Leucothrix mucor DSM 2157: one gene and its partners. The protein of the gene in region 2 interacts with the protein of the main gene of each other region in a pairwise test. Links are inferred from orthologs where the notes say so. Each region holds a gene or a part of one and is shown on either strand. Other genes may lie near its edges.

Region 1 (3,980 bases), 1.6 Mb from region 2 along the record:
CTCCAACAATTGTTCATGAGAAGGTTGCCTACTTAAGTGCGACCCGCTCACGAGCTCCGCAGACTAGCTATGCACCACAGCCACAGGCTGCGACTCATAATCATCCGGCCTATCAGCAATCAAACGGTGATGTTGACCTGCTTTATGCGGCACAGGTTTTATTAAACCAGCCAGCAGCACGCCCTCAAGCCCGTCCTGCAGCACGACCAAAAACGCTTAGCTACCCTGCCCCACAAGCAGCGCGTAAAGTATATCGTGCACCTAAAAAAGCGCAGCCACAAACTTATCGGGTTGCGAGTAATCAGTCAATTTTAGATGATCCGGCTTACCGTCAAGTATTGCTGCAATTAGCAGGCATGGCACCAGATCCGGTTCAACAGGCTTATCAAGCCCCAGCTCCAAAACAAGTTCAGCGCCCGACTCCTGCACGCGCAGCGCCAAGTAAAAACCAACCACAAGTTGCAAGCTCGAACATGTTCGATGTACCTGGTGAAGACATGTGGGACCACGTTAAAAATGGTTACGGCATGGGCAACCATGGAAATCGCCGCGTAGTACAACATTTTGCACGCGTTTATGGCCAGAAGCCTGAGCGTTTGCAGCGTATTGCCAACCGCGCAACGGGCTATCTGCACATTGTAGTGACTGAATTAAAACGTCGCGGCATGCCAACTGAACTGGCTTTATTGCCATTTGTAGAAAGCGCCTATGTAAATACGGCTTACTCTCACGCCGGTGCTGCCGGAATGTGGCAGTTTATTCCGTCAACAGGTCGCATGTACGGACTTAAGCAAAACAAAGGCTTTGATGGTCGGATGGATACGCTAGAGTCGACCCGTGCTGCTTTGGATTATTTACAGAAATTGCACCGCCAATTTAATGGTGATTGGTTCCTGGCACTCGCGGCTTACAATGCCGGTGAAGGTCGAGTTTCACGCGCCATTAAATACAATCGTGCTCGTGGCCGCAAAACGGACTACTGGAGCATCAAGCTACCACGCGAGACTCGTGAATATGTCCCACGTTTGTTGGCCTATAAAGAGATCATTGCTCGCCCTGCGTCTTATGGTTTCCGTTTGAACAAAACACCAAACATGCCGAAACTGGTCGAGATTCACGTCAACAAGCCAGTAAATCTGCGTAAAGCAGCGATGCATGCGGGTCTTCAGGCCGATACCCTGACTGACTTAAACCCTAACTTCCTGAAAGGTGTTACCACACCACGGGTTAGTAAGCGGATTTTATTGCCTCGCAACCAAGCGGGTCGTTTAGCGCACGTTATTCATCAATTGCCTGCTGAAAGACCAGTGAGTATTTCACGAACTCGTGTTGCAAAAGCTAGCAAGAAACGCACTAAGCGTTATAGCAAAAAGCGCAGTAAGGCGAGAACTTATCGGGTTAAGCGCGGCGAGACGATCTATAAGATTGCCATGCGCCACGGTATGACAGTAAACAAGTTGAAGCGTTTGAATGGCCTACGCTCAAGCCGCATCAATGCTGGCGCACGTCTGAAAGTGATCTGATAATTAGTCGCTAATCTCAAGGCTTATGCTTGAATAATACGACCCCTGCCAGCAGCTCTGGTATGGGGTCGTTTTTATTGTTGGAATCTGCAAAACAGCTATCGCATTATCACACTTTGAACCTAGCGTCTTAGCTTATCGGAGTGATCACTATGCAGGAAAATCAGCAACGTATTCGTCACCAGGTCTGTGCGCAGCGGGCTGCCTTAAGTGTTGAAGACCAAACGAGTTTCTCAGCACAGATTTGCCAAAATATTTTGGATAGCGGTTGTCTGGAATCAGCGCAGCATATTGCTTTTTACCTGCCGATCCGTGGCGAAGCAGACCCCACTACCCTGCAAGCTCAGCTAGCGAAAAACCATCCCGATAGAACTTTTTATGTGCCTATTTTACCGGAAGATAAACAGGCGAAACTGACGTTTGCGGCCTACAAACCTGATTCAGCCATGATCATTAATCGCTTTGGGATTTTGGAGCCGGATTTAAGCCAGACGGAAATATTGGAAGATGCTACAAAGCTGGATGCTGTGATCATGCCATTAGTAGCGATTGATCCATTAGGAAATCGCATCGGTATGGGTGGTGGCTATTACGATCGAACTTTTGCATTCAAACATCAAGACAATGCACCGCAACTGCCCCAGCTCATCGCATTTGCTTATGACTTCCAAATGATAGAAACACAAACGCCCCAGCCATGGGATGTCCCGGCTGAGGCGATTGCGACACAAAGCAGCTTCTTGCGAATTAAATCCGCTGGCTATTAGGTGGAATGGCGGGTTGTGATGGCTGAGTATTAAACGGTGGCTTGGAGAGTTCATTACGTAGCTCTTCTGCGCCTTGCTGTAAGGCTTTCTCTACTTCATTGAGAGATTCGGATAATTGCTTATCTAAACCTTGAATACCTTGCTGCATCAGATTATTCAGCTGATCGAAAACAGTTCCCATGGTTTCTTGTACCGTACTACCGATAGTCTCGGCAAGATCGACCCGCCAACCATGCTCGGTACTAATCAGAACTGTTTTACCGGGGATCTTAACGCTGGTTTGACCCAGCTTTTGAGAATATAAGAAAGTATCAATCGAGGCACTTTTCTCGCCCTTCATTACCTCACCCAACTCATAGCGCTCAGGCTTTAATTGCCCTGACCGAATATATTTGAGGTAATCCACCGTATCCCAGCTGGCTAAAGACTTGGCTTTCTCCATATCCTGATCGATTACTGCTTGCCAGAACTCACCAGCAACAGCTTCCGGGGTTTGTTCCTTGCTATTACAGCCACTCAGCACAGCCGCAAACAGCAAGCTTGCTAATATCCATCCCCAGTTCTTTATTTTCATCCTACCTTACCTGTCAGCGTTTGGTTTTGCTCGTCATACCCAATCAATTGAGTATTAACGATGCGGTTCTCTAGTAAGACCGCGTTAGTGACAGAAGTTTCAACTTTCATAAAGTTAGGCGTGTAGCCTGCGTAGATCGCCGTCGTACCCTGCAACTTTTGACGCTCCCATAACACTGGAACTGTCTGACCGACATGCTGCATGGCGAAATCCTGTTTAAGACGCTCAGCCAACGCGTGCATTTCTAGACTACGCTCTTTCTTAATTAACTCATCAACCGGATTAGGTAGACGTGAAGCTTTGGTGCCTTCTCGCGGCGAATAAGAGAAAATATGCAAATGACCAAAACCAACGGATTCCACATATTCCATAGTTTGCTGCCACTCAGCTTCAGTTTCGCCGGGGAAGCCTACAATGATGTCGCTAGTGACATTAAAACCTGGAACACTTTGGCGAGCTTGCTCTACCAAATGGCGGAATGAGTCAGTCTTACAGCGGCGTGACATGCGTCGTAAAACAGTATCAGAACCACTTTGTAATGGAAGGTGCATATGTGGCATCAAGCGTGGGTCTTCAAACAAGCCAAAAAACTCATCGGGTAAATCCCAAGGCTCAACCGATGCAAAACGAATGCGTTGAATATCAGTCTCACTCAAAATGGCTTTAACCAAATCAAACAAAGAAGTATCTAAATCACTGCCGTAACCACCAACATGCACACCGGTCAGTACGATCTCATTAATACCTTGAGTCTGCAATCGCTGAACTTCATCCAAAATATCCGCAATTGTACGACTACGCTCATCACCACGAGCCACGGTAACGATGCAAAAAGTACAACGATAACGACAGCCATCCTGAATTTTAATGAAAGCACGCTGGCGACCACGTTGAAATAAATTACTTTCACCAGGCTCCATCGCAATTAATGGCATGGTATTGGCTTCAAATTTGTCCATAACCATTTGCGGCAGCTGATCTTTCTGAGGGTTTGGCACTACCAAGTCAACACCCAAATGATCTGCAACCTTATCCGCTTCCAAAGTCGCATAGCAGCCACTGACTACTAGCTTTGATTCCGGATTTTCGCGGTATAAGCGATTCATCAGTTTGCGC
Region 2 (3,945 bases):
AAGTTTTGCCATTTGGTACAAGGCAGAGCCGAAGGTTGGCTTTGATTCCAGCGCCTTACGGAAGTACGCTTCCGCCTGACTGGTGTCACCTGAGCTTCTGATACAAATTCCCGCGTTAGTGTATGCGAATTCAGGCGTAGTATAAAGGGGATCATTAATTGCTGCCAGAAATTGTTTGCTTGCTTCCTGGTATCGTCCGACCTTGCAAAGGTGCGAGCCATAGTTGTTTAGTAGCTGCGGATCTTTGGGGGATAATTGCATGGCGCGGCGGAAGTGGACATCCGCTTTATCATCTGCACCCAGTCGCTGCTGCAGTATGGCGTAATAATGATGTGCGTCTGCTGAGTTGGGATCTTGTTCTAAAGCTTTCTGAAGCTTTTCGTTAGCAAGGTTGAGGCGACCTTTGCCGGTGTACTCTGCACCTAAGCGGGCATTATACGTGGCGGCAGAGTCTTTTTTTTCAACCGGTCGGGTGTCATTGCTGCTGCAGGCACCCAAGCTGGTGATCAATACGGTAAACAATGTGAGTTTTTTTATTATTGTTATTGTGGACTTCATTGGTTAGCTGGTCTCTTGTTCCATCTTGGCAAAGTGTATCGTGCGACGACTACGGTCATTTACCTGTCCGGCAAGTTGACCACAGGCAGCATCGATGTCATCACCGCGGGTCTTGCGGGTCATCACTACCATTCCGGCATTATTCAAAATCTCATAAAAGCGATGAATCCGGTTATTGGATGAACGCTTGTAGCGTGTTTCCGGGAACGGATTAAACGGAATGAGATTTACTTTAACGGAGAGTCCTTTCAGGGTTTGGATGAGTTCGCGCGCATGTTCATCAGAATCATTCACGCCATCCAACATCACATATTCCATGGTGATGTGTTCGCGGGCTGCTTTACCATCAAGAAAACGATGGCAGGCTGCAATTAAATCTTTGATAGGGTACTTTTTATTAACCGGTACCAGCTTGTCGCGCAGCTCATCATTAGGTGCATGTAGAGAAACGGCCAATGAGACATCAATACGCTCACGCATACGGTCCATTGCTGGGATTACACCGGAGGTGCTGAGAGTGACGCGACGCTTGCTCAAGCCGTAGGCATTGTCATCTAACATTAGCGACATGGCATCGATCACGTTTTCAAAGTTGAGCAGTGGCTCACCCATGCCCATCATCACGACGTTACTGACGACGCGATTACCCAGTGGGTCGGGTTGCAGGGTCTTCTTAGCAATCCACAACTGGCCAATGATTTCACCAACGGTAAGATTACGGCTGAAGCCTTGGCGGGCAGTGGAGCAAAAAGTGCAGTCTAGTGCGCAACCGACTTGCGAAGAAACACAGAGCGTGCCTCGATCACTTTCGGGAATGAACACCATTTCAATACAATTGCCATCTGCCAGACGGAGTACCCACTTGTGGGTGCCGTCGGCAGAGGCTTTGTCCAGCACAACTTCAGGCAAACGAATCTCGGCGATTTCCGCCAGATTCGCCCGCATAGCTTTGCTGATATTCGTCATTTGATCGAGCGACTCAGCTTGATGCTGATGCAGCCATTTGATCAATTGCGTGGCGCGAAAAGGCTTCTCACCGCGTTCCTGTAAGAAAGCTTTCATTTTCTCACTACTCATATCGAGTAGATTAATTTTTTTCGCACCCGCTTGACTCATTTTTTTAACCTTAACGTAGGCGTGGGCAGACTTCGTCCGCGCCAAAGAAGAAATCCATCTCTATTTTAGCATTCTCTGCACTGTCTGAACCATGAACAGCATTTTCGTCGATGCTTGACGCGAAATCTGCACGGATAGTGCCAGCATCAGCATCAGCTGGGTTAGTTGCACCCATTAGCTCACGGTTTTTAGCAACAGCGTTCTCGCCTTCCAGAACTTGAATCATAACAGGACCAGAAGTCATGAAAGAGACCAAATCTTTAAAGAAAGGGCGCTCGCTGTGTACAGCGTAAAAGCCTTCAGCGTCAGCTTGGCTCAGTTGCTTCATTTTAGCGGCAACAACAGTCAGGCCAGCTGCTTCAAAGCGAGCATAGATTTGACCGATTACATTTTTTGCTACTGCATCAGGCTTGATGATTGAGATAGTACGTTCGATAGCCACAAGAGACTCCAAATTGATATAAAATGTTAAAATCCAAATACTTCAGTGCCCAGAGGGCAATTGGGGCGCTATTGTACTGTCCAGTGCCGGAGGCGTAAACACAATAATTTTATAGTTTGTAGCTTTTCGCGACTAATTACGGGAGTTTAATCTCATAACTGCGCAACATTTCACAAAGCCGTATTAATGGCAGGCCGATCAGTGCTGTTGGGTCATCACCATGCATGCGTTTAAATAAAGTAATCCCTAAACCTTCCGATTTAAAACTACCCGCACAGTTATAAGGCTTCTCTTTAATTAAGTAACGCTCTATCTCTGTCTGATTCAACTCGCGAAAGTTCACAAAGTAGGGGACTTGATCTAATTGGTAGTCACCCGTTTCACTATCCATGACGCAAAGGCCGGTTAAGAAGCTGACTTGCTGTCCCGAGCTTTCCTGTAGTTGTTGAATGGCAACATCATGATGCCCCGGTTTGCCGTTAATCTTACCCGCTACAACGCTGCATTGATCAGAAGCGATGATTAACGCGTGTTTATGGCGATGAGCAACCGCTTGAGCTTTTTCCAGAGATAGTCTTTTTACATAGTCTTCAGGTGATTCACCTAATAACTGACTCTCGTCGATATCGGGTGAGTCTGTTTCAAACGGCAAATCTAAGCGACTAAGCAGTTCTTTACGAAAGACTGAGCTGGAAGCCAGAATAATAGGGTGTTTATGTTTCATAGTAGGGAGACATCTTAATTAATGGGTATCGTCGTCATCGATCGGGCATAAATGCATGGCAGAATCATACATATAATAATGGGTGCCTGATTGGATCATTTCCGGACTGCTTTCCACTGAGAGCGACCTTGTGGTTAAAATCCGAGAATAATGCTTTACATAGGTAGTGAGAAATTCCTATAATCCCGCGCTTATGTCAACTAGGTTACCTATAGAAGTAAATCCCTATCGTTTAGTCGAGCAAGCTAGAGAGCTCGATGGTGCGTTAGAGATTAAGAGCTTCACACGAATTTCTGATCTGCTCGCGGATGACAGTGGAACTGTATCTGTGAGTTTGTCATTTTATAGGAATGAATCCGGTTTGCCGGCGATTCGCGGGCAGGCAAGTGGTGAGTTAACATTAGTGTGCCAGCGATGCATGGAGCCGATGAGTATGCCTATTGATCAGCCAATTGATTTGGTTTTGGTTAGTAGCGACGAAGACGCTCAGCGCCTGCAGGCAGGCTATGAAACTTATCTAGTTGAAGACAGTCGGATCTCCATTCAGGATTTCATCGAAGATGAAGTGTTGTTGGGGATTCCCCAGTTGGTGATGCATGATCAGTGCGAGCCTTTCCGGCCATTGATTGAAGCGTCGCCTGAAACCGTATCGCAGGCACTGGAAGAGGCAAAAGAAAATCCTTTTGCGGTGCTGCAAAACCTTAAGAACCCAGGCAATCAGTCCTAAGCACCACTAGGCGCTTGCTTATTTGGAGTAACAAACCATGGCAGTACAGAAAAGTAAAAAATCACGTTCCAGACGTGGCATGCGTCGTTCACACGATGCCCTGACCGCAGCAACATTGTCTGTGGATCCGGTATCAGGTGAGACTCACCTGCGTCACCACATGACTCCAGATGGGTTCTACCGTGGTCGCCAAGTTATTGCTTCTAAAGCTCAAGTTGAAGATGAGTCTGAAGATAGCGCTGAGTAATACGCACTAGCGTACGCTCAACAAATACTCAAAATCGCGGGCCTGTCCCGCGATTTTGCGTCATAAAGATCCCATAAAAGATTTTTGGAAGCCAATATGAGCTCACACTACCGTATATCTTTGGATGCCAT
Region 3 (3,743 bases), 800 kb from region 2 along the record:
GTGTTCAGTTGGTACTGGATGCAGTTGTTGATTACCTGCCTAACCCGGTTGAAGTTGATCCTCAGCCAGAAGTGGACGAGGAAGGTAACGAGACCGGTCAATTCGCAATTGTTGATCCAGATAAGCCATTGCGCGCATTGGCATTTAAGATCATGGATGACCGTTACGGTGCCCTGACCTTTATCCGTATTTACTCTGGCCGTCTTGAAAAGGGTCAGACTATCCTGAACAGCTTCACTGGTAAGACTGAGCGTATCGGTCGTATCGTTGAGATGTCAGCGGATGATCGTATCGAGCTAGACTCTGCACAAGCTGGTGACATCGTTGCTGTCTTGGGTATGAAGAACGTTCAGACTGGTCACACCTTATGTGATCCTAAGTTCCCAGCAACACTTGAGCCAATGGTGTTCCCAGAGCCAGTTATCTCTATCGCAGTAGCGCCTAAAGATAAAGCCGGTGCTGAGAAGATGGGTATCGCAATCGGTAAGATGGTTGCTGAAGATCCTACGTTCCAGGTTGAGACTGACGAAGATTCTGGTGAGACAATCCTTAAAGGAATGGGTGAGCTTCACCTGGACATTAAGATTGACATCATGAAGCGTACTCACGGTGTTGACGTTGTTGTTGGTAAGCCTCAGGTTGCATACCGCGAAACAATTACTCAGTCTTGTGAAGACAGCTACACGCACAAGAAGCAGTCTGGTGGTTCTGGACAGTTCGGTAAGATCGACTACATCATCGAGCCAAACGAGCCAGGCGAAGGTTTCGCATTCGAGTCTAAGGTTACCGGTGGTAACGTTCCTCGCGAATTCTGGCCTGCTGTTGAGAAAGGTTTCAAAACAAGCATGGTTAAAGGTGTGCTTGCTGGATTCCCATGCTTAGACGTTAAAGTAACGCTAATCGATGGTGCTTTCCACGCGGTTGACTCCTCTGCACTAGCGTTTGAAATTGCTGCTAAAGGCGCATACCGTCAATCGATCCCTAAGGCTGGTCCTCAGTTGATCGAGCCAATCATGGCAGTTGACGTGTTTACTCCTGAAGATCACGTTGGTGATGTTATCGGTGACCTTAACCGTCGTCGCGGCATGATCAAGTCTCAGGAATCTGGCCCAACGGGTGTTCGTATTAAAGCGGAAGTCCCATTGAGCGAAATGTTTGGTTACATCGGTGACTTGCGTACTATGACTTCTGGTCGTGGTCAGTTCTCTATGGAGTTCGCGCACTACTCACCATGTCCTAAGAACGTTTCTGAAGCAGTAATCAAAGAGACTAAAGAGCGCGAAGCAGCTAAGTAATAGCGGCTAAACGTTTGAGTTAGACAAAGGCGGCCGGATTTATTCCGGCCGCTTTTGGTTTTGGGGTTAGGAGAAAAGCTTATGAATACAACAGTAGACCTGCATCCGAGCTGGTTAGCGGTGATTAAATCCGAATTTGATCAGCCATACATGCAACAACTCAAAACTTTTTTGGCGCAAGAAAAAGCCGCCCACAAGACAATTCTGCCGCACAGTTCATTATGGTTTAATGCGCTGAACAGCACGCCGTTTGATCAGGTCAAAGTCGTGATCTTAGGGCAAGACCCATACCCAACCCCCGGCCATGCTCATGGCTTATGTTTTTCGGCAATGCCGGAAGTCAAACCCTTACCTAAGTCGCTGCAAAATATTAATAAAGAACTAATTGACGATTTAGGTATCAATAATACACACGCCGCGTATCTGCAGCCGTGGGCTGAGCAGGGCGTGTTTTTATTAAATGCTGTTCTGACTGTTGAAGCAGGCAATGCCAATTCGCACCAAGGGAAGGGCTGGGAAGGCTTTACGGATGCGATCATTCGTGCAATAAATGAACAAGCCGAATCAGTGGTATTTATCCTCTGGGGTAGCTACGCACAAAAGAAAGCCGCCTTTATTGATGCCGATAAGCATTGTGTCATTAAAAGCGCTCACCCCTCGCCATTAGCGGCTTATCGCGGATTTTGGGGCAGCAAACCGTTTTCAAAGACGAATGACTACCTGCAACAGCATGGTAAAACACCCATAAACTGGCAGCTGTAAGCGACCTTCTATAGGGGAACATAGCCATCAGCCGCCATTAAAAATAAGGCCAACGCCAAGGATTAGGTAAGCGATGCAATATCGGGCAGAAATTGACGGACTCAGGGCAGTAGCGGTGATTCCCGTTGTGCTGTTTCATGCGGGCATTGCCGGTTTTGGTGGTGGCTTTGTGGGAGTCGATATTTTCTTTGTAATCAGTGGCTATCTGATTACCTCCATTATTTTAAACGAGCAAGCCAAGGACAGTTTTACGCTGGCAGGCTTTTACGAGCGACGAGTGCGGCGTATTCTTCCTGCACTCATGCTAGTGATGCTACTCAGTATTATTGGCGCATGGCAGCTACTACTGCCGGAAGAGCTGGTCGATTACGGGCAAAGCCTCGCCGCCGTGGGACTGTTCGCCTCCAACTTTCTATTTTGGATGCAGAGTGATTACTTCGCTCAAACCTCTGAATACCTTCCTCTGCTACATACTTGGAGCTTGGCGGTTGAGGAACAGTTCTACTTAGTCTTCCCGCTGTTTATGATCTGGAGTATTGCCTGGTTTAAAGCCAAGCGCTTAGCCGTATTAGTGATAGTGGGTATCGCCAGTTTGCTATTTAGTGAATGGGCATGGCGTAATGCGCCGGAAGCCAATTTCTTCTTAATTCCATCGCGCGCTTGGGAGTTAATGGCGGGTGTGTTCTGCGCTTTTTACTTGCAGCATAGCCAGTTAAACAACACCACACTCAAGCAAGTGGGCAGCGGCGCGGGTTTATTAATGCTGCTGTACTCGATCACCATTTTCGATAAAACCATTCCATTTCCAAGCCTGTATGCCTTAGTCCCGGTGCTGGGTACGGCATTGATTATTCTGTGTGCGGATAAGCACACGTTGGTGGGCAAGCTGCTGTCATTCCCGCTGCTGGTTGGTATCGGGCTGATCTCTTACAGTGCGTACCTTTGGCATCAGCCACTGTTTGTGTATGCGCGCCTGAACGATATGCAAGAGTTGCCAGTGACTACGTTACTCGGGCTGAGCGTGTTGTCTTTTGTACTGGCCTACCTCAGCTGGCGATGGGTAGAAAAGCCATTCCGTAATCGCAACTTCCTAAGCCGTGCACAAGTGCTGTGGATTGCTTTTGGCTGTAGCGTGCTGCTCATTGCGATTGGTGGTGTGCTGATTGTGGGTGAGGGCTTTAGCGCTCGCTTTGCTTAACAAGGAATTTTCTGGGTGACTGCTTTATTAATTACCAAATGGTCACCCAGATCCCTTGCCACTTACTGGTGCTTCAGGAATGATACGGATTCTTTCATTCAGAGGCATTGCGTTCCATGACAACAATAACGACGCCGGACACCACTCCTAATCTGGAATCCCACCTATATCTCGAAGAAGTACTGGGCGATAAGGCACTCAGCAAAGTGCGTGAGTGGAATGATGTATCGACCGAGCGGCTGGAATCCGACCATCGCTTCAATACCCTGCAAGCCCAGGCGCTGGAGATTCTAAACTCCAAAGAGAAGATCCCGTTTGCGGCCTATCGCCATGGCAGAATGCATAACTTCTGGCAAGATGAAACCCATGTGCGAGGCATCTGGCGAGCGACTACACTGCAAAGCTATTTAAGCGATACGCCAGAGTGGGAAACCATTCTCGACTTCGATGCACTGGCGGAAGCCGAAGGTAAAAACTGGGTTTACGCC

Evidence for each region.
Region 1: the proteins of ndk (region 2) and LEUMU_RS24400 interact in binary tests that used the Escherichia coli proteins (3 or more experiments, as listed by UniProt). The link is inferred for Leucothrix mucor DSM 2157 from one-to-one orthologs.
Region 3: the proteins of ndk (region 2) and ung interact in binary tests that used the Escherichia coli proteins (3 or more experiments, as listed by UniProt). The link is inferred for Leucothrix mucor DSM 2157 from one-to-one orthologs.

What each region holds. Positions count from the first base shown.
Region 1 is NZ_ATTE01000001.1:723,588-727,567, reverse strand. The notes cover bases 530-3,482. They hold LEUMU_RS24400 (5-formyltetrahydrofolate cyclo-ligase), read left to right. Parts: upstream 530-1,675; coding sequence 1,676-2,290; downstream 2,291-3,482. Other genes in these bases: mtaB (tRNA (N(6)-L-threonylcarbamoyladenosine(37)-C(2))-methylthiotransferase MtaB), read right to left, coding at 2,861-3,482; LEUMU_RS0103175 (hypothetical protein), read right to left, coding at 2,271-2,864; LEUMU_RS27740 (transglycosylase SLT domain-containing protein), read left to right, coding at 530-1,523. In the rest of the region: more of LEUMU_RS27740, read left to right, coding at 1-529; more of mtaB, read right to left, coding at 3,483-3,980. UniProt on the Escherichia coli protein: Involved in the removal of 5-formyltetrahydrofolate.
Region 2 is NZ_ATTE01000001.1:2,334,891-2,338,835, reverse strand. Bases 401-3,318 are described here. They hold ndk (nucleoside-diphosphate kinase), read right to left. Parts: upstream 2,117-3,318; coding sequence 1,685-2,116; downstream 401-1,684. Other genes in these bases: LEUMU_RS29300 (YceD family protein), read left to right, coding at 3,034-3,318; LEUMU_RS0110305 (Maf family protein), read right to left, coding at 2,253-2,840; rlmN (dual-specificity RNA methyltransferase RlmN), read right to left, coding at 562-1,674; pilW (type IV pilus biogenesis/stability protein PilW), read right to left, coding at 401-558. Outside these bases: more of pilW, read right to left, coding at 1-400; more of LEUMU_RS29300, read left to right, coding at 3,319-3,567; rpmF (50S ribosomal protein L32), read left to right, coding at 3,605-3,814; phosphate acyltransferase PlsX, read left to right, coding at 3,911-3,945. UniProt on the Escherichia coli protein: Major role in the synthesis of nucleoside triphosphates other than ATP. The ATP gamma phosphate is transferred to the NDP beta phosphate via a ping-pong mechanism, using a phosphorylated active-site intermediate.
Region 3 is NZ_ATTE01000001.1:1,530,649-1,534,391, forward strand. What follows is about bases 501-3,216. They hold ung (uracil-DNA glycosylase), read left to right. Parts: upstream 501-1,376; coding sequence 1,377-2,057; downstream 2,058-3,216. Other genes in these bases: fusA (elongation factor G), read left to right, coding at 501-1,295; LEUMU_RS25015 (acyltransferase family protein), read left to right, coding at 2,131-3,216. Also shown: more of fusA, read left to right, coding at 1-500; more of LEUMU_RS25015, read left to right, coding at 3,217-3,255; LEUMU_RS25020 (prolyl oligopeptidase family serine peptidase), read left to right, coding at 3,372-3,743. UniProt on the Escherichia coli protein: Excises uracil residues from the DNA which can arise as a result of misincorporation of dUMP residues by DNA polymerase or due to deamination of cytosine.